4 regions of the Metasolibacillus sp. FSL K6-0083 genome follow, and region 4 is predicted to be linked to each of the others. Evidence: riboswitches for the same ligand, from Rfam matches in the RefSeq annotation. Region 4 holds a riboswitch; each other region holds the start of a gene.
What was found. Region 4 has a riboswitch for S-adenosylmethionine ahead of metA (homoserine O-succinyltransferase). Riboswitches for the same ligand answer to the same signal wherever they lie in the genome.

Region 1: linked by a shared signal. The riboswitch ahead of metK (methionine adenosyltransferase) and the one ahead of metA (homoserine O-succinyltransferase) in region 4 are both predicted to bind S-adenosylmethionine.
Region 2: linked by a shared signal. The riboswitch ahead of MHB51_RS16695 (cyclase family protein) and the one ahead of metA (homoserine O-succinyltransferase) in region 4 are both predicted to bind S-adenosylmethionine.
Region 3: linked by a shared signal. The riboswitch ahead of MHB51_RS14670 (bifunctional homocysteine S-methyltransferase/methylenetetrahydrofolate reductase) and the one ahead of metA (homoserine O-succinyltransferase) in region 4 are both predicted to bind S-adenosylmethionine.

What each region holds. Positions count from the first base shown of each region.
Region 1 is NZ_CP152046.1:29,256-34,359, reverse strand. Features, by position in the region: gene MHB51_RS00165 (alpha/beta hydrolase) at 1-251, opposite strand, end outside; gene MHB51_RS00160 (gamma carbonic anhydrase family protein) at 487-1,005, shown strand; gene metK (methionine adenosyltransferase) at 1,266-2,471, opposite strand; SAM riboswitch class I at 2,939-3,056, opposite strand; gene pckA (phosphoenolpyruvate carboxykinase (ATP)) at 3,272-4,858, shown strand; gene MHB51_RS00145 (spore germination protein) at 5,054-5,104, shown strand, end outside.
Region 2 is NZ_CP152046.1:3,566,253-3,571,356, reverse strand. Features, by position in the region: gene MHB51_RS16710 (ABC transporter ATP-binding protein) at 1-478, shown strand, start outside; gene MHB51_RS16705 (IclR family transcriptional regulator) at 505-1,284, shown strand; gene MHB51_RS16700 (helix-turn-helix transcriptional regulator) at 1,979-2,335, shown strand; gene MHB51_RS16695 (cyclase family protein) at 2,622-3,359, opposite strand; SAM riboswitch class I at 3,435-3,538, opposite strand; gene MHB51_RS16690 (response regulator transcription factor) at 3,897-4,580, opposite strand; gene MHB51_RS16685 (TlpA disulfide reductase family protein) at 4,595-5,104, opposite strand, start outside.
Region 3 is NZ_CP152046.1:3,114,965-3,120,068, reverse strand. Features, by position in the region: gene metH (methionine synthase) at 1-323, opposite strand, end outside; gene MHB51_RS14670 (bifunctional homocysteine S-methyltransferase/methylenetetrahydrofolate reductase) at 316-2,160, opposite strand; SAM riboswitch class I at 2,301-2,401, opposite strand; gene hemG (protoporphyrinogen oxidase) at 2,501-3,898, opposite strand; gene MHB51_RS14660 (hypothetical protein) at 3,964-4,104, opposite strand; gene MHB51_RS14655 (globin-coupled sensor protein) at 4,189-5,104, opposite strand, start outside.
Region 4 is NZ_CP152046.1:624,488-629,591, forward strand. Features, by position in the region: gene plsY (glycerol-3-phosphate 1-O-acyltransferase PlsY) at 198-800, shown strand; gene MHB51_RS02840 (hypothetical protein) at 1,018-1,311, shown strand; gene metA (homoserine O-succinyltransferase) at 1,442-2,380, opposite strand; SAM riboswitch class I at 2,516-2,623, opposite strand; gene MHB51_RS02850 (LLM class flavin-dependent oxidoreductase) at 2,675-3,655, opposite strand; gene MHB51_RS02855 (nucleoside-diphosphate sugar epimerase) at 3,892-4,605, opposite strand; gene MHB51_RS02860 (AAA domain-containing protein) at 4,615-5,104, opposite strand, start outside.

The DNA.
Region 1 (5,104 bases), 600 kb from region 4:
ACAGGTAAGTTTTCAGATAACCCTATTTCTACCAACTGTTTTACATAGTCCTCATATTTAAAAAAATCCTCATCATGGTAGCCTCTATTCTGTGCCTGTTCTCCATGGCCTGGCAAATCTCCCATTACAACGTGAAATCCTGCACTACGCAGCTTTTCAATGAGCCAAGCATACCAGCGATGATGCTCATATGCACTATGGACAATTGCCACAACTGCCTTTGGCTGCCCATCAGCCTCCCATTTCCACATTGCAATCCCTCCTACATTCTAAAACTTAAATTTATTGTTATCCTACTGTCGCTCATTATATACATTTATCCTATATTAACACTGAAGATTCATTATATCTTTTATTACGATTGCTACAATAGATTCTTCTATTATAATCGGTTTTTTAAGCATTGTTTAAATTTTATTTTCTATTTTTCTCTACTTTTGATACGATGGTTGCATAGTGTGTATAAAGAAAGGAAGCGTTTTTATTATGATTTACCCATATAAAGGGATACTACCCAAAATTGATTCCTCTGCATTTATTGCAGATTTCGCTACGATAACAGGCGACGTTACAATTGGAGAGGAATCGACAATATGGTTTAATACAGTTATTCGTGGTGATGTAGCAGCAACAATTATTGGCAAACGAGTTAGTATACAAGATTTGAGCTGCATACACCAAAGTCCAAATAACCCTGTAATTATTGAAGATGAAGTAACGGTTGGTCATCAGGTGACATTGCATGGCTGTACCATTCGCAAACGAGCACTAATCGGCATGGGCTCAATCATTCTTGATGGAGCTGAAATTGGAGAAGGTGCGTTTATTGGTGCGGGCAGTCTCGTTCCCCCAGGTAAAAAAATACCACCAAATATGCTCGCAATGGGGCGTCCCGCAAAGGTCGTACGCGAAGTAAATGCAGAGGATCGTGAAGACATGGATCGCATTATTCGTGAATATGTAGAAAAAGGCCAATATTATAAATCATTGCAAACAAATATGTAAAGGGACTTTACATATTTGTTTGCAACGAGGATAGTAACAATTTATTGTTACTACCGCAGGAGCACACCCTCCCTTGCGACGAGGATGTTGACTATTCATTGTCAACACCACAGGAGCACTCACTTCATTTGCTTCTGCATCTGGCACCTTGCTATCGCTATAAATAAGATTTGTTACTACACTTCCGCTCTGAATCTATATAAAAAAAAGAGCTGTCTGAAAGCAGCGCGTCTGCCTGCTTTCGGACAACCCCTTCACTATTATTTCACTAATAATGCTGCTTTTTCCTTTAATACGTCTGCTTTATCTGTTTGCTCCCAAGGTACATTCAAATCTGTACGACCGAAATGTCCATAAGCTGCAGTTTGTTTAAAGATTGGTCGGCGTAAATCTAACATTTTAATAATACCTGCTGGGCGTAAATCAAAGAGCTCACGGACCCATTCTACAATTTGAGAAGATGGCACTGTTCCTGTACCAAATGTATCTACAGCAATTGATACAGGCTGTGCCACACCGATTGCATAAGCAAGCTGTACTTCTGCACGGTCTGCTAAACCAGCAGCAACGATATTTTTTGCCACATAACGCGCTGCGTAAGCCGCAGAGCGGTCTACTTTTGTCGCATCCTTACCTGAGAATGCCCCACCACCATGTCGCGCATAGCCTCCGTAAGTATCCACAATGATTTTGCGACCTGTTAAACCGGCATCGCCCTTTGGTCCACCGATAACAAAGCGACCTGTCGGATTAATAAAATATTTTGTTGCTTCATCTAATAGCTCAGCTGGTACAACTGGTGCAATTACAACACGCTTTAAATCTGCTTGAATTTGCCCCAATGTTACTTCTTCATCATGCTGTGTTGAAATAACAATTGTATCTACACGTACTGGTACATTATTTTCATCGTACTCAACCGTTACTTGTGTTTTTCCATCTGGACGTAAATATTTTAATTCATCTGATTTTCGCACTTCTGTTAAACGGCGCGCTAGCTTATGCGCCAAGCTAATTGGTAGCGGCATTAGCTCTGGTGTTTCGTTACATGCATACCCAAACATTAATCCTTGGTCACCTGCACCAATTGCTTCAATCGCCTCGTCTGACATTGAGCCTTCACGTGCCTCAAGAGCTTGGTCTACGCCTTGTGCAATATCAGGTGATTGTTCGCCAATTGCTACAAGCACTGCTAAGTTTTCAGCATCGAAGCCATATTTACCACGCGTATAGCCAATCTCTGCTACAGTGTCACGTACAATTCCTTTAATATCTACATAAGTAGAAGTCGTAATTTCTCCTGCCACTAGTACTAGTCCTGTCGTTACCGTTGTTTCACATGCTACACGAGCATTTGGATCTTCAGCTAAAATGGCGTCCAAAATTGCATCTGAGATTTGGTCGCAAATTTTATCTGGATGTCCTTCGGTAACACTTTCAGATGTAAATAGTCTACGATTTGTCATTTTGTTTCCTCCTATAGTTCCTGCGAATATGATACGGTACTCCTTACCCATGTCAAGCTTTTAAGGCGATGCTTTAATATAATAGAAGAGTATTTCATCCATTCTTTATCAAACTTCGCCGCTTCGGCTTTTACAGACAGTTAATGATTCACTACACTTTTGTGCATCAATCGTTTTCATAATGGCTGCCCATGAATATGGAATCAACTCAAACCATTACCGCCTCTTAACATAAGGTTTTTGAAAGGTATAGTCATAAAGAAAAGTTTTATCATCGTCTTAAGTTTAAGGCTGTCTTGCTGTTTAAGCATTTATCTATATAATAGTAAGCGTTGCGAATCGTTTCAAGCGCAGTGCTAGACAGCTAGTTTATCAACTAGGTTTTTCAATGACGAACTTTTTTAGGCAATAAAAAAACCTTTCACTCATAAGCATGAGAGAAAGGATTGTATTTTCGTTCCCTTTCACTCTTATCGTTCAAGGAGAAAGCTCCTTGCATCAGGTTGGCACCAACGCATGATGTGAAAAGTCATGCAGGTTGCCGGGCTTCATAGGGCCTGACCCTCCACCAGCTCGGGATAAGAGTATCCGTTCAATTTCATATAATACATAATTTTTTTTGCGCTGTCAAATACTATACACATCCATTCATTTTTTCCGATTTACCGACTAAAAATTTCATAAATTTCTCTCGAATTAGTATAGACTATTTCATTTAATGTGTTATACTTTTTGTAGTTAAAAGAAATGAATTCCCACCAAACTTGGGAATATTATAAATAAAAGGATGGTTTTAAGCGATGAATTCAGTAGAAATTGCAAACGAACTGAAAGATTTATTAAACGGTACAAATATTCATGTTCAACTTTCTGTTCCACAGTTAGTAGAAAAAGCAACATCTCGTGGAGAAGCAATTCTAACTGTTGACGGTGCATTACGTGCTGAAACAGGCAAATATACTGGTCGTTCTCCTAAAGATAAATATACAGTAGAAGAAGAAAGCACGAAAGATAAAATTGACTGGGGAAAAGTAAACCGTCCGATTTCTTCTGAAGTGTTTGAAAAACTATATGTAAAGGTAGTTAATTATTTAAAAGAACGCGACGAGCTTTTCGTATTTAATGGTTTTGCTGGTGCAGATAAAGATTCACAAATCGGTATTAAAGTTATTAATGAATATGCATGGCATAATTTATTCTGCCATCAATTATTTATCCGCCCAACTGCCGAAGAGCTTGCTACACATACAACAGACTTTACAATTGTTTCTGCACCAAACTTTAAAGCAGATCCAACTGTTGATGGAACAAATTCAGAAACATTCATTATTGTTTCATTAGAAAAGAAAGTGATTTTAATCGGTGGTACAGAATACGCTGGTGAAATGAAAAAATCTATTTTCAGCATTATGAATTATTTATTACCAGAGCAAGATATTTTATCAATGCACTGCTCAGCAAACGTTGGTGAAGCGGGCGATGTCGCTTTATTCTTCGGCTTATCTGGTACAGGCAAAACGACTTTATCAGCAGATAGCGACCGTAAATTAATCGGTGATGACGAACACGGCTGGTCAGACAATGGCGTTTTCAATATTGAAGGTGGTTGCTATGCAAAAACAATTAACCTTTCAAAAGAAAAAGAACCTGAAATTTATAATGCGATTCGCTTCGGCTCTGTATTAGAAAACGTTATTGTAGATGAAAATACACGTATTTGCAACTATGACGACGGTTCGTTAACAGAAAATACGCGCGTAGCTTACCCGATTGAGTATATTGAAAATATCGCAAAGCCCTCTGTAGCGGGACACCCACAAACAATCGTGTTCTTAACTGCAGATGCATTTGGTGTATTACCTCCAATCTCAAAATTAACAAAGGAGCAAGCGATGTATCATTTCCTAAGCGGCTTCACATCGAAGTTAGCAGGTACAGAACGTGGCGTAACAGAGCCAGAACCAGTATTCTCAACATGCTTCGGTTCTCCATTCCTACCGCTTCCTGCAACAGTTTATGCAGAAATGTTAGGTAAGAAAATTGATGAGCACGGCTCACAAGTATTTTTAGTAAACACTGGTTGGACTGGTGGCGAATATGGCGTAGGTAGCCGTATGAAGCTCTCTTACACACGCGCAATGGTGCGTGCTGCTATCGAAGGTAAACTAAGTGATGTTGAAACAACACAAGATGCAGTATTCGGCTTACACATTCCAACAGCAATTGAAGGTGTACCGTCGGAAGTATTAAACCCTCGCGATGCTTGGGCTGATAAAAATGCTTATGATACAAAAGCTAAGCATTTAGCAGGTCTTTTCAATGACAACTTCCAAAAATTCGAGAATGTTTCGGAAGATATTTCAAAACAAGGCGGTCCATTAGTTTAATATACTAGTAAAAGAGACGTCTGAAAAAGCGTGTGAAAGCACTGCTTTTCAGACGTTTTTTTTATTAAAACAATAAAAATATAAATCGATTTAAAAGGTTGTCAACACTAAATTTAATGCTTTTTCGTAAAATACTCGTTTAATTTTATTAAAATTTGACTATCCTCTCCTTATAAGTATTGGAGGAGATGGAACATGGAACATTCAGATACACAGACACACTCCCCTTCTAAGCTTTCACCTAAT
Region 2 (5,104 bases), 870 kb from region 4:
TGCGATTACACGAACTAGCCTGCAAGATGAACTGCATAAAATTCAGCGTCAATTGAAGCAAACGATTCTATTTGTCACTCATGATGTAGATGAAGCAATCAGATTAGCAGACCGAATCATTATTATGGAAAAAGGGGAAATTGTACAATTCGATACACCGTATGAAATCATTACAAATCCCCGAACTGAATTTGTCAAAAAATTAGTTGGCGATCGCGATATTTACCGACGTATGAATCTTCTTCGCTTATGTGATATAATAAATTATTCGAGCAGTAGTGAGTTAAGCTCCGTATTTTTCGAAGATGGATTCCATATAAATACTTCTGTTAAAGACGTTTTCGCAAGGTTTGTAGAAACAGGTAAAAAAGAGTTTACTATTTATGATGATACGAATACAAAAATTGATACGATTTCTTTTGATCAATTATTAAAGGCTTTAACACTTGATGAGAGTCAATCACCTTCACTACTATGAAATAAAAGGTGGGAAGCAAATTTGTTATGAATAATCGTATGAATAAAATCGAAGGCCCTACAGTACAGGCAGTGGATCGAGCAATTTCTTTACTAAAAATTATTGCAAATAATCGTTCTCCTATTCAATTAGCAGATTTAGTTAGTGCAACAGGCATGAATCGTACTACAGTTTGGCGCATGCTATCAACACTAGAAAGCCATAACTTAATCGAAAGAGACCCTTTAACGAAAGGCTATCAAATAGGCTATGAAATCATTCGATTAGCGGCAAACACGGATAATTATAGTCATTTAATTCGTCGTGCATTACCTAGTATGGAGCGATTACGTGATTTCTTCCAAGAATCTGTCTTGTTAGGTGTTCCTAAGTCATCACAAATACTGACGGTTGAACAAATTAATCCATCCCATAGTATTCGTATTGCAGATTATGTAAATGAAATGTCACCACTACACTCTTCTTCTAATGGAAAGTTATTTTTAAGCAGTTGGTCAGAAGAAGAATTAAATATTTACTTAGAAAAACCATTAAAACAAGTGACACCCTTTACAATGACAGACCCACAGGAGCTCAAAAAAGAGCTGCAAATCATTCGTGAACGCGGCTTCGGAACAACCTTTGGCGAACTCGATGAAAATGAAAATGGCATCTCCACGCCCATTCTCGACTCTGAAGGCAATATGATTGCCTTTCTTTCAATCGCTGGACCAGGCTTCCGTTTTACTCGAGACAAAGTTATGTCTGCCGGTGTTCGTGCCGTCCACGAAGCAAATGAAATTTCAAAAAGTCTTAATCTCCCATAGTTATAGAAAGGTGTCTGAAAAACATGCGAACGCACTGCTTTTCAGACACTTTTTGTTTTTATGGAAAGAGCTAACGTTTAGAAAATCATATGCCGTTATAAAAGATTGCAAACATGGATTTTCAAGCCATTTCTTGCTATTATCAATTACGCCTCTCTCCCAGATTATTTCAAGGAAGTTGAATTAAAACCATCACGACATGCACTAGCGGCTAACTGACCTGCATCATGCAAAGCTCCCTTCAAAATCTGTAACATCCACTGGCGCTTAGACCTACACGATGTTAGACACTTAGTTCTTGTTACGGGACGTACTTAGCTCCTCATTATCAGCAGGTGTTTGAACAGCCACTGAAACAAGTCTAATGCTTGCATTCATCTTGTCACTTATAGAAGTGGGAGATTTCTGTAGCTATCGGTATAAAAATAATATACTCCTGCGGTTACTCGTCGCAAATAACTTTACTAATAGCAGTTAAAATTACAAATGGAAAATGATTTTATCGTAATTTTCTCGTTTATAAGTCTTATTAATCGACTAAATAAATCTTACTTTTTGCTAAAAACTAATCATTAAAATACCCTTTCACCATAAATGAACTATTATAGTATACATAACATTATTAAGGACACTATATTAGTACATATTTTCTGGTACAAGTTCACTAATCTTAGTACTAGGAGAGGTGAACACTATGTCCAAACTGAATATTTTACTGGGAACTCAAATAAAACGCTATCGAAAACGTAAAAACCTTACTCAGGAGCAATTAGGTGAGAGGGCGGGTATAACACGACCACGTATTTCTGAAATAGAACGAGGAGTTGCTAATTTAACAATTAGCACTTTAGAAAATATACTTAATGCTTTAGAAATTGACTTACACGAACTTTTCAATTTTGGGGATGTAGCGAAATCACCAGATATTGAAACAAAGGAAACGTTGATATATTATCAGCAAGAGCTATTAAAGGGGCTTTCCACTAAAGAAATCCAATACATTTACAACACAACAAAAGAATTTATAGCCACTCTAAACGAGAAAAAATAACGGCTATTTCAAGAAGAATTACTATTTTACGTGTGCATTCTTAAAAAGGAGAGGTAGCGTGGGGCTGTCCAAAAAGCCGTGCATAGCCGGCATTTTGGACAGTAGCGATGATGTTTCACAAAATGCTGATTCATATAAATAGAAAACGCCTCTTTTAAAAATGGGATGAACATGGGCCTTAGCAGTGTACTCCTTCAGTAAAAGGGAAGCGATGAAAACACTGATTTCAATGCGGTGTCAAAACAAAATGGACTTTTCGGACAACTCCTTAGCCCTCCCCCCTTATTTAAGGTAAAATTGCAAATGAGCGCACTGGGAAGCCAGATGCTTTTTCCGGCTTTGGTACGATATTAAAAATAACGGCTCCCTTTGCTGGAAGCTGATCTAAATTGGTTAATAGCTCGATTTGATACGTATCTTGCTCAAGTACAAAATATTCTCCCTCAAGCTTACCATTTCTGAGGAAATCTGCAGCAGAATCAGTATCAAATGTTTCATGTCCAACAGCACTCACTTTACGCTCTTTAAATAAAAACTGTAGTGCCTCTAAACCCCAGCCTGGAATATGATTATTCCCTTCCTTATCTTTGTTATTAAATGCTTCTTTATCCGGCCAGCGCTTACTCCAATCTGTGCGCAAGGCAACAAATGTACCTGCTTCAATTTCACCATGCTCAGCCTCGAACGCTAAAATATCCTGTACACTTAAAGTGAAATCATTATCCTCCTTCGCTTCCTTTGACATATCAATAACAACGAGTGGTAGCACAAGCTCCTTCAAATCTAACTCATCTAAGTAGCGTGTATCACACACGAAATGAATCGGTGGGTCAATATGTGTACCATATTGACCTGGGAATGAAAATTGCTGCGCAAAAAAACCTTCATCATGTGAAAACAGCGTTTCAAACTTCGCATCCTCAAACATGAAAAAATGAGGGGAATCTGGCCCGAATGTATGTGTTAAATCCACCCATTTCTTCCCCTTTAATACTTCAATTGCCTGTAGTAAATCATTTGTCATTGTACATCCCTGCTTTCTTTAAAATAAAAAAGCCCCCTTTTTACAAAGAGAGCTTCGATTCCTATTAATCGTTTACGCTCATCTTTAAGGCTATCGCCTATTGGAATTAGCACCATACTACATGTAGCTGGTTGCTGAGACGTCATCGGGCCAAATCCCTCAATCTCTCTTGATAAGCTATGAAATTATTTTTTATTGTAGCATATCCCTTCTTATCCTACAAGTTTTATATGAATTAATTTTTTAATTTATTCCTCTTACTCTTATGGTGCTTTTTAGATAAAGGATAAATTATCGCTCCTACAATAATTGGACAAATTCCCCTTTATGCCTTTCCATATGCTAAATTCGGCATATTTTATATAAAATACTCCTATTATCTCTCGAGATAATCATTCCTTTGTACCCTATATATTACTACTATGTAAAAACAAATATTTCCATTGCTTGAACCTATCTAGAATAAAAGCAGTGATTATGAAACTATTCGCTAAAGTTAAGCGCCATAAAAACTTCTTTGGCAAAAACAACGTCAGTTTATTCCGTAACAAATTTATACCCCATTCCACGAACTGTTTGAATCCTTTTTGGCTTACTAGAATTCTCTTCAATCTTTTCGCGAAGTTTTTTTATATGTGCATCAATTGTTCTTTCCATCACCTCTTTTTCAAGATGTGGATATAAGTGCTCCAACAAGTTTTCACGCGGTATGACAATGTTTGGATTCTCCATAAAATAATACAATAATTGAAATTCGTGTTTTGTTAGGTGAATTTTTTGATTATATAAAACAACCTCCCCCTTTCTTGGTTTAATGCATAAACCACCGTATGAAATTTTTTGGCAAAATTGACCTGTCCTCCTTAATATCGCTTCTACATGAGCAAGTAATTCTTCTGGGTCAAACGGCTTTGTCATATAACCATCTGCACCTAATCGAAGCCCATGAATTTTATCAGCAGTTTGTACTTTTGCGCTTAACATAATAATAGATACTTCATTTCTTTCTTGCTCTTTAATCCACTCACATAATTGTTCTCCACTGATTTTTGGAAGCATTAAATCCAAAATAATTAAGCATGGATGCTCAGTTAGAAATACACGCTTCGCCATTTCTCCATCCGTTGCTTCCACCACTTCATATCCTTCTTTTTGTAAATAAATCTTAATTAAATTACGAATCATTTGGTCATCTTCAACTACTAAAATCTTTTGCTTCAAAATGACACCCCCAATTACTTTAACTTCCTAAACTCTTTAACCATCAAATCGTAATTCAGTGCACCTAATGCCACGTACTGAATTCTCCCGTTTGAATCAATCATATAAGATGTCGGATAGGCCTGAACCCGAAACAGTTCAGCGACTTCTCCATTTTTATCAATTAAAACTGGAGAAGTGAACCCTTTATCTTGAATGAAATTATTAACAGTTATTAAAGTATCTTCTGTATGCGTTAAATTAATAGCGAAAACGAGCACATCCTCGTCTTCAGAAAATTTTTGTATATCTGGCATCTCTGCTCGACAAGGTGGACACCAAGTAGCCCAAAAATTTAGGAATACCTTTTTCCCCTTGAATTCTGAAAGTGAAAGAGTCTCACCTTCCAGTGTTTCCAACGTAAAATCAGGCGCAATATTCCCACGTCTAATACCTACATCATTTGTCTCTGTAATTTCCATATCAGTATTAGAAGAAATAACAGGTGTATTTGTACTTACTCGACTAGAATGAGTTGATATGTA
Region 3 (5,104 bases), 1.3 Mb from region 4:
TTTTCTGCTTCCTCTTTGGCAATTTCCACAGCACGTTTATTAATTTCAGTTGCCTTATGCCCTAAATCATATTCATTTAATACGAGGGGCGTACCACCAAATGTATTCGTACTAATGATATCTGCCCCTGCTTCTAAATAAGCACGGTGTATTTTGTGCAAAACATCCGGACGTGTTAGAACAAGATTTTCGTTACAGCCATCTAACTCCTCGCCCCCAAAATCATCATATGTTAAATTTTCATTTTGCAGCATTGTGCCCATTGCGCCATCAATTATTAAAATGCGCTTTGCTAATTGTTCCTCAATCGGATGATTAAACATTTGTTTTAACTCCTTTTTGTGCATCTACTTGTTTCACATAATCCATTAATTGCAGTGTCATATCATAGCGTAAAAACGGTGTAATTAAGTAAATACCGTTGAAGTATTCACAGGCTGTATCAAGTAATTCCTGCGCAATCGCCACACCTTCAGCGGTTGCTCTCGCCTTTTCATCACCGCAAGCTTCCATACGCGCTAGCGCTTCATCAGATAATTTAATCCCCGGTACCTCATGATGTAAAAACTCCGCACTCTTAAAGCTCGTTAATGGCATAATACCAATATAAATTGGCGCTTCTAAATGCTTTGTCGCCTCGTATATTTCAATAATTTTTTCCTTCGTGTAAACAGGCTGTGAAATAAAGTAATCCGCCCCATGCTCGATTTTTTTCTCTAAACGGCTTACCGCACGGTCCAACACCCGCACATTCGGATTAAAAGCTGCCGCGACAGAAAAATTAGCCTGTTTACGCAATGGCTTCCCTGAGAAAGAAATTCCTTCGTTTAACTGTTTAATCAACGAAATGAGCTCCATTGATGATACGTCATAAACGCTTGTTGCCCCGGGGAAATCCCCAACTTTTGTCGGGTCACCTGTCACCGCTAAAATATCGTGCAAGCCAAGTGCATCTAAGCCCATCAAATGCGATTGTAGCCCGATTAAATTGCGGTCACGACATGTCAAATGGGGCAAAGCACGAACCCCGTGCTGCAATTTTAAAATAGAGGCCATCGCAATATTGCTAATACGCGGTGAAGCAAGGGAATTATCGGCCATCATCACTACATCTGCCCCAGCTTCATAGAGCTCCTTTGCCCCCTTAATAAAACCATCAATTTCTAAATGACGTGGCGTATCCAATTCAACAATAACCGAACGTTCGCGCTTTACTTTTATATGTAAAGGCTCCTCGACAGGCGGCTCTGGCACACGCACAAACTCTATACTAACAGGTTTTATTTCTTTTTCGGTCAAAGGTGTGACACCTGCTAAACGCTTCTTCACTGCCTCCACATGCTTTGGCGTCGTACCACAGCAACCACCAATTAATCGAACGCCTTGACCAACTAACTCTACAGCCGCACGTGCAAAATAATCTGCCTCCGACTCATACACAACGCGCCCATCCTCTACATCTAGTAGAGAAGCATTTGGATAAGCAGAAAGAAAGGCGCGCTCTGGCAATTGCACTGTTTCCATCGCTTGAATGGAGTGATACGGTCCTAAGCGACAGTTCATACCGACAACATCTGCTCCAAGTGCATCAAGCTGTGTCAACGCATCATTCAAACGCATTCCGTTTTGTAGGATACCCGGCTCATGCATCGATAATTGGGCAATAAGCACTTTATCAGTTAATTGGCGTAGCATATTAACAGTCGCTGCTAATTCCTCAAAGTCATAGTACGTTTCAAGCAGCAATCCATCTACCCCACCTGCTAACAAACTTTGCGCTTGCTCTTGAACCGCCACTAAAATCTCCTCTAATGTCGCGTCACTTTTTCGAATACCGCGCACACCACCAATCGTACCAAGCACAAATTGCTCACCTGCACCAACAGCCGCCTTCGCTAGCTTCACGGCTGCCTCATTAAATTCCTGCACTCGGTCCTCATAGCCATAACGCGCTAATTTAATAGCGTTTGCCCCGTACGTATTCGTTTGAATAACATCTGCTCCAGCAGCAATATATTCACTATGAATCTTTTCTACAATTTCAGGTCTTGTAATATTCATTTCCTCATGACAATAATCCAATCCATATGAATAAAGCAGCGTACCAATTGCACCGTCCGCCGTTAATACTCTAGTTTGTAATGCTTCACGTAGCCCCATTTTATATCCTCACTTTCCTAATTGCACCTTGATTCTAGATTTTCATCTACTCAAGGCTATAGTTTTGTATATTTGCAAAAATCAAAAAAGCCTTCTCTAAATGTATATTTAAAGAAGGCTCTACTTGTTCACGTCGTTCCTTCTCATCTGTCGGTATAACACCTGCTGGATTTAGCACCTGACATCATTGTTGGTTGCTGAAGCTTCATTGGGCCAGTCCCTCTGCTTCTCTCGATAAGAAATTTTGAATATTTATTAAATTCTTATTGTTCATTATAGAGTAGTGTATCGCATTTGAGAAGTGTTTTTTACGAAACATACGAAATATCCTACTATATCGCTATCTATTCTTGCTTATTCTAGCAATTACCTTCGCTGCTGTATCGCGTCCGTTTTGAATACATGCGCCGATACCTACACCATAATAAGAGCAGCCTGCTAGCAGCATGTTTGGGTAATGTTCTGCCATTTCCTTCTCTACCGCTTTTAGGGCATCTCGATGTGCCAGGTCATAGCGTGGCATTTTATCAATCCACTTTGTAATATTTACTACGCTCGGCTTGTCATCAATATTTAAGCTCAGCTTAATATCCTGTAGAGCAATTTCCGTTAGTTGCTCATCTGACATAGCTGCAAGCTCCTCATAGCGGGGATTGCTATCTTTATAAAATAAACGTACTAGTAAATTGCCGTTCTCTGATGTATGTGCCCATTTACGACTCGTCCAAGTAGATGCATTACATTGCAAGTCGCTATTATGCGAAACAATAAAGCCCGTTCCATCCGCAGGTAAAACAGAGTCTGACACATTAAATCCAGCATAGAGTGTAAGAGCAGAGCCATTTGTAAATTGTTTTAAATGATGTGTCAACTGCTCATTTGTTAACAATTGCTTCACTGTTTCATTCGGTACTGCTAAAACAGCTATATCCGCAGCAATCATTTGTCCAGTATCTAGCATAATTTTATAATGCCCGTCATCCCTCGCAACCGATGTCACTGCTACCCCTTTCATAAACTCCACCTGTGGTAAGCTTTCTTCTATGCGATAAATAAAAGCTGACATCCCCCGTTGGAACGAAATAAACTTTTTATCTGCTGCTTTTTCAAATTGTTCGCGATGCGCTTTAAAGCCAGCCATAATACTACCGTAATTATTTTTATAATCTACTAAATAAGGCAAGGTCGAGGCAATTGACAATTCATATAAATTACCTGAATAAACCCCTGCTAAGACGGGCGCAATTTGCTTTTTAACGATGCCTTCACCTAAAAAATATTCCAAAAACTCACCAATAGAGCTATCCTTTGTAAAACGGTCATTTGCAATCTCCGCATCTTGTAAAACGCGCTGTTTTTCATCATCTGTCAATAATGTACTAGCCATTAAAGACTCCTCGCTCATCGGAATACCAAATGTAGAGCCCGCTGGAATAGCATGTAACTCATTATTTGTATGAATATATGAGATTCCTGTCGCATTATAAACAAGCTCATCCTCAAACTGCACTTCACGTACTAAATCAAGCACTCCCGGATGGCGTGCCACAATTGAATCCGCACCTGTTTCCATAATGAACTCATCGATTTGCTGAGAGCGAATTTTTCCACCTAATTCCTGATTTCCTTCTATAAGAACAAGCCTCGCATCGATATTTTGCTCCTGCACCTGTCGTGCCAAGTAATGCATTGTAGAAAGCCCTGTAATACCGCCACCAATAACTACAATCGTTTTCATTGTTGTCTCTCCTTGCTAAACGTCAATTTCTCTTATTTTTAGTATAGCTGTTTTTACGTTAAATTTCAGATTCGTTCTGTGACAAAAATGATAAGTTTAGCCGGAAATCCATAATTCCCCTGACTATCCAGTATTTGCGCCCGCAAACTATAAAATTCACCAGATTCATTGCTGATTTTGCCTGCAAATATGCTTGATTTGCCCATAAATTTTCCCAATGTAGCTAAGCAAAAAAGCCGATTCGTCACACAAATTGTGGAACCAATCGACCTTTTAACAATAATTAACTTTTACACAAGCTCTTTCGCAACTGTTGCTAGCGAATCGACGGAGTGTGAGACCTCATTAAATGCAGCTCCTAAATCATCGATGACTTGTCCAATAGTATGGACTTCTCGTCCTACTAGACTATTTTTTTGCTGTTGCTCTTCCATTGCTACTAAAATTTGTGTAAATCTCTGCGCAGTTTCTGACAGACTTTGCTCGCCTAAAGCAACTGCGGATTGAATGCGCTGCATAGATGACAAAAGCTTTTCCGTCTGAATATTAGAGCTTTGTAAAAGAGTCGCAACATTCTTAGTAGATAGCTTCGTTTGCTCCGACAAATTTCGCACTTCGCCCGCTACAACGCTAAAGCCTTTTCCCGCCTCACCTGCACGTGCAGCCTCTATTGCAGCGTTTAAAGAAAGCAAATTAGTTTGATCTGCTATGCTAGTTACAATCGCTATGATGCCTTCCATTTCCCTAGAAATCGTGACTAACTCATGAATATCTAGCGCAATTTCATCGACGGATTGAATAATTTTCTCCATTTGCTGCAGTGACCGGTTAATTTGATCATTCCCATCATTAGCACAACTCGTTGCATTACTAGATATTTGCAATGCTTGCTCAGCATAATTCACAACCCCCTCAGATTGCTCATGTAGCTGGCTAACAGCAGCCGAAGTTTGATCTGCAACAGCTACCAAATTTTCTGTAGCCTCTACAATTTGGCAGCTTATATATTCTTTTTGCTCCTCATGTTTAATCTTAGTTTGCTGAACTACGTTTTCAAACTCCTCTAACACAATTTGCTGTTCAAAATTTAATATTTTTGAAACTGCCCGCAATGTAGCAAATTGGTCTTTTGGATGTTCAATCTCTTGTTCTACAATTTCCATTAAATTAATAAATAAGTTTTGAAATGCGCCTATATAGTACTTT
Region 4 (5,104 bases):
GGCTTACTGACCCTTAATGCGGGATAAATGGTCACTATCCACATTTCAATAGGTATGTCTCAAAAACGTTTTTGACACGCCTATTCTTGCAAAAACAAAAAAAATCGTCAATCTACTATTCAATTGCTAGGCAATCAGTGTATAATCATTATTACAACATATTAGTACCAACTATCAATTTTGAAAGGAGCACATGTATGTCAACTGCCATTATATTGATTTGTGCTTATTTAATTGGCTCCATCCCTTCGGCATTATGGATTGGTAAGCTTTTTTATAATACAGATATTAGAAAGCAAGGAAGCGGAAATTTAGGTGCAACGAATACTTTTCGTGTTCTCGGTAAAAAAGCAGGCTTAATCGTGACAATTATTGATGTTTTAAAAGGCACAGCTGCTGTTCTATTACCTTTATTGCCATTTTTCCAAGACGTGCAAATTCACATATTAATTTTAGGTGTTGCTGCTGTACTAGGTCATATCTTCCCTATTTTTGCGCGTTTCCGTGGTGGCAAAGCCGTAGCAACTTCTGCAGGTGTTGTGCTAGGCTATGCATGGCCATTATTTTTACTACTTTTTGTCGTATTTTTCATTACGCTAAAGCTTACAAAAATGGTCAGCCTCACATCTATGATTGTTGCACTCATCGCCCTTATTTATAGCATAGTTTACCTAGTATTAACAGGTGATTTTGCCTTATTTATTTTAATTGCCATTTTATTTACGTTTATCGTTTATCGTCACAGAGAAAATATTAAACGGATTAAGGCAGGTACAGAGCCGAAAGTGAAATGGATTTAAACTACAATAGAGTTGTCTGAAAGCGGAATAACATGTTGCTTTCAGACAATTTTTGTTTTTAAAACGAACGAGTAAAATATTGTGCTAAAGATGCCTTAGTCCACTTCTCATGCATGTAATTAATCTTCGCTTGCAATGACTCTCAAAGCAATTTCCTGTTACTACCCTGTGAAATCCGCTAAAATATAAGTATAAATGTATGTCGGAGGCTATTGTCATGAAAATAGTATTAACAGATGCAGCGATTAATTGGTTTCAAAAAGAAATGGAAGTACAACAAGGAGATTATGTACGATTTTATGCAAGATACGGTGGTTCTTCCCCTTTTCATGAAGGCTTTTCACTCGGTATGAACCGCGAATTCCCTCATGAAATTGGCGTAGACACAGTTGTTGAAGGTGTTCATTATTATATCGAACGCAATGATGAATGGTTTTTCAATGAGCATGATTTATATGTAAGTGTGGATGAACAGCTCGATGAATTAGCTTATGAGTATAAAAAAGCCTAAATCAAGATAAATAGCGATGGAATCTGTCTGAAAATTCATTTTGAGACAGCTCCATCGCTTTGTTGATTACATTATGTGCAAGAATATAAATGCTAAATTAAATTACGTCCTCTAGCATTCAACTAGCTTGTTAAATATGATATTCGATTTCTTCCTCAACAAAATCCCATTTATATGGTGTTTCTTGGTATACGTAATAGTTCAGCCAATTGTAGAACAATAAATGTGAATGTGCACGCCACGTGTTTTTCGGCGCTTTAGCAGGGTCATCATTTGGGAAGTAATTAATCGGTACTTCTACATTATCTCCCTTTGCCACATCTCGCTCATACTCATCTGCAAGCGTTGTCGCGTCATATTCTAAATGGCCTGTAATCATAATTTGCTTGTTGTCTTTAGACTGTACAATGAAGACACCAGCATCATCTGAATAGCTAAGTAAGCGTAAATCTGGATGCGCGCGAACTTCCTCTATCGATACCGATGTATGTCTTGAATGTGGTGCTACGTATTCGTCACTAAAGCCACGCACTAAATCGACAGTTAAATCTGTAATGACGTGCGAATAGACACCAGAGCATTTTTTTGGTAACTCGAATTTTCCAATGCCATAATGATGGTAGAGGGCAGCCTGAGCGCCCCAACATATATTCATAATCGATGTGACGTTTAATTTTGCCCATTCCATAATATCCGTTATTTCTTTCCAATAAATAACGTCCTCAAACTCCATTCGTTCAATTGGTGCGCCTGTAATTATCATCCCATCAAATCGGCGGTGTTTGATTTCGTTAAATGTCGTATAAAACGATTGCAAATGCGATTTTGAAACATTTTTTGACTCATATGTCGCTGTATTTAAAAATGTCACATTCACTTGTAATGGTGTATTTCCTAACAAACGTAATAATTGCAACTCCGTTTTCTCTTTTTCTGGCATTAGGTTACAAACTAAAATATTTAACGGACGGATTTGCTGTGTTCTCGCACGGTCCTCCTCCATTACGAAAATTTTCTCTTGTCTTAATAGCTCGCCTGCTGGCAATTGCTTCGGAATATTAATTGGCACTTCGCTTCCCCCATTTCTTGAATTAACAAATCAATTATCTTTTGAAGCATGGTTGAATCAGCTAGAGAAGGCAATGCAAAAACCCTCTCATTCCAGTAAAGAGAATGAGAGGGTTTTCGTAATCAAATCCGTTCACTCTTATCTCTCGGGGACAATCCCCGCTGGAATTAGCACCTTTCTAATAAATATTAGAGGTTGCTGAAGCGTCAACGGGCCATATCCCTCGGCTTCTCTTGATAAGATTTATTAATTTTCATATATTGTAGCATGTGTGTTGCGGTTTGACAATAGGGTTTAAAAAAGCTCCTTCAACAATGTAAATGACTTTGTCCGAGCCTCTTCATCATAAATAGAAGCAGTTACCATTAATTCATCTATTTTTGTGTCTGCAACGAATTTTTCTAATTGTGCTTTGACTGATTGCTGGTCACCAACGAACATATATTGACGTTGCTGCATAATTGCCTGCTTTTCAAATGGTGTCCATATTTCATCCATATTGTCTACAGGTGGCTGAAGTAAATCATGTGTGCGACGAATAATGCTTAAGAAAAGCTGATAGTAAGTTGTTGCCAATTTTTGAGCTTCTTCATCAGTATCGGCAATCATCACATTGACACAGGCTAGCATTTTCGGCTTCTGTAAATGCTCAGAAGGCTGGAATTGTGTACGATAAATATCAATTGCCTGCATTAAATAGTCAGGGGCAAAATGACTTGCAAAGGCATATGGCATACCACGGCGAGCAGCTAGTTCTGCACTAAATAAACTTGAGCCTAACACCCACATTGGCACATTTGCACCAAATCCAGGATAAGCCTTAATGTAATCTGATTCCTGTGCTTTTGCTAAAAAGCGCTCTAGCTCCTCAATATTATCTTCAAAGTCCTCAGCATCACGGCGGCGTAGTGCCCTTGCTGTAAAATGGTCTGTACCGGGTGCACGACCTAAGCCTAAATCGATTCGACCTGGGAACATTGCATCAAGTGTTCCAAATTGCTCGGCAATAATTAATGGTGCATGGTTAGGTAGCATAATTCCACCGGAACCGATTCGAATTTCCTTTGTTGCACTAGCTAAATAACTCATGACAACAGAAGTGGCTGAGCTTGCGATGGAACGGCTATTATGATGCTCAGCCACCCAAAAACGTTTATAGCCTAACTGCTCGGCTAAAATAGCTAAACGACGAGAGCGTTCAAATGCCTGTGTTGTAGTTTGACCTTCACTCACAGACACTAAATCTAACACAGAGATTGGTATATTTTTCAACATGATTATCACCTCACTAGTTACTATAACGAAAGTGGAAAAAAGATGCTTGCAATATGCTTTTCATTTAATTTCTTTCAATTATCATGACGAAACTTCGTAAAAGCATGCAAAATACGCTCTTTTTGCTTCGTTACATTAATAGCACCAGATGTAGCTCATGCTCTAAAGGGCATCTAATAAGCCGATGGTATGGATTGGGCGAAATGTCCCAGCCTCTAGTATTGAGCTTGTATTTGTCATGCTTGCTCCCGCTCCTTTATCACCTGCTCTAAATGTGCATCCCAAGCGTTGGTCAATGTATTAAAGACACGTATATCAAAACTATCTTTGCTTGTATTATGTAATACAAATTGCAAGCATGGTACATCATGGATTTGTAGCTCATCGACGCTATTTATTGAGGTAATAAATGTTGGCTCTGCGTGGTCATTAGTCGCGCCATTTTGCAATGCATCCACAATTTGTTGCTCATTCCACATCACGGATAGTTGCTCTATATATTGTAGCTCGTCAGGAAATTCATCGAATTCCTCTAGTTCACCTTGTAAAAAGCTTGCGTGCAAAGGACTATAAAATAATTCCTGCTCCATTTCCTCAAGCTGTTCCTCAAAAATACCTGCAGCCAGCTGTGCCTCCCCTTTTTCAGTTAATTGAATCGCTTCCTCCATTGTTAGCAGTCCTGTTTTCTTCATTTTTTGCAGTAAATCCTCAATAAATAATGATTCGACCAGCAGGACATCTGCCACCGTTTCGGCATCTTGAAAACGCCCTGTTTGAAAGGCACGCAACATCATTTTCATTAAAATATCCATCGGTATGCGACGAATTGGTGTGTATTTCGTTAAGAGCGTATGAATCGGTATTGAAAAATGCTTCGTGCTAACAATTTCCACTGAACTAGGAAGCGGCAGTTGCTGTTTTATTTGTCTTTCAAGCTGTTGTAATTCCATAATTCACTCCTATGTGCGGTAGCCGTCCTGTGCTTTCACTACATCCAGCACATGCTGATACATACGGCGCGTTTCCTGTTTTTTCGGACGCTGCGTAAACATTTCCGTGCTGCCAACCATAATTAATAATTCACGGGCACGTGATAGTGCGACATTTAAGCGGCGATAATCCTGTGCAAAGCCAATGCTACCATGCCCGTCATTGTTTCGCACCATGCTGACAATAATGACATCCATCTCCATTCCTTGAAACTTATCGACTGAGCCTTTGCGAATATGCAAATGTGGGAATTGATATTGTGTCATATCATTAATACGCTTCACTTGCTCCGCATAAAAGCTAATAACACCAACTGATTTTTGCGCATCCTGTGCTATCAAGCCCTGTTCCTTTGCTTGCGCTGTTGCATCATTTAGCGATATAAGGAGCTCCTTCACCTTATCTAATTCAGCCCGATTAAATAAGCTAGCCCCCTCTTTCATCCGTTCTTCAAAACAG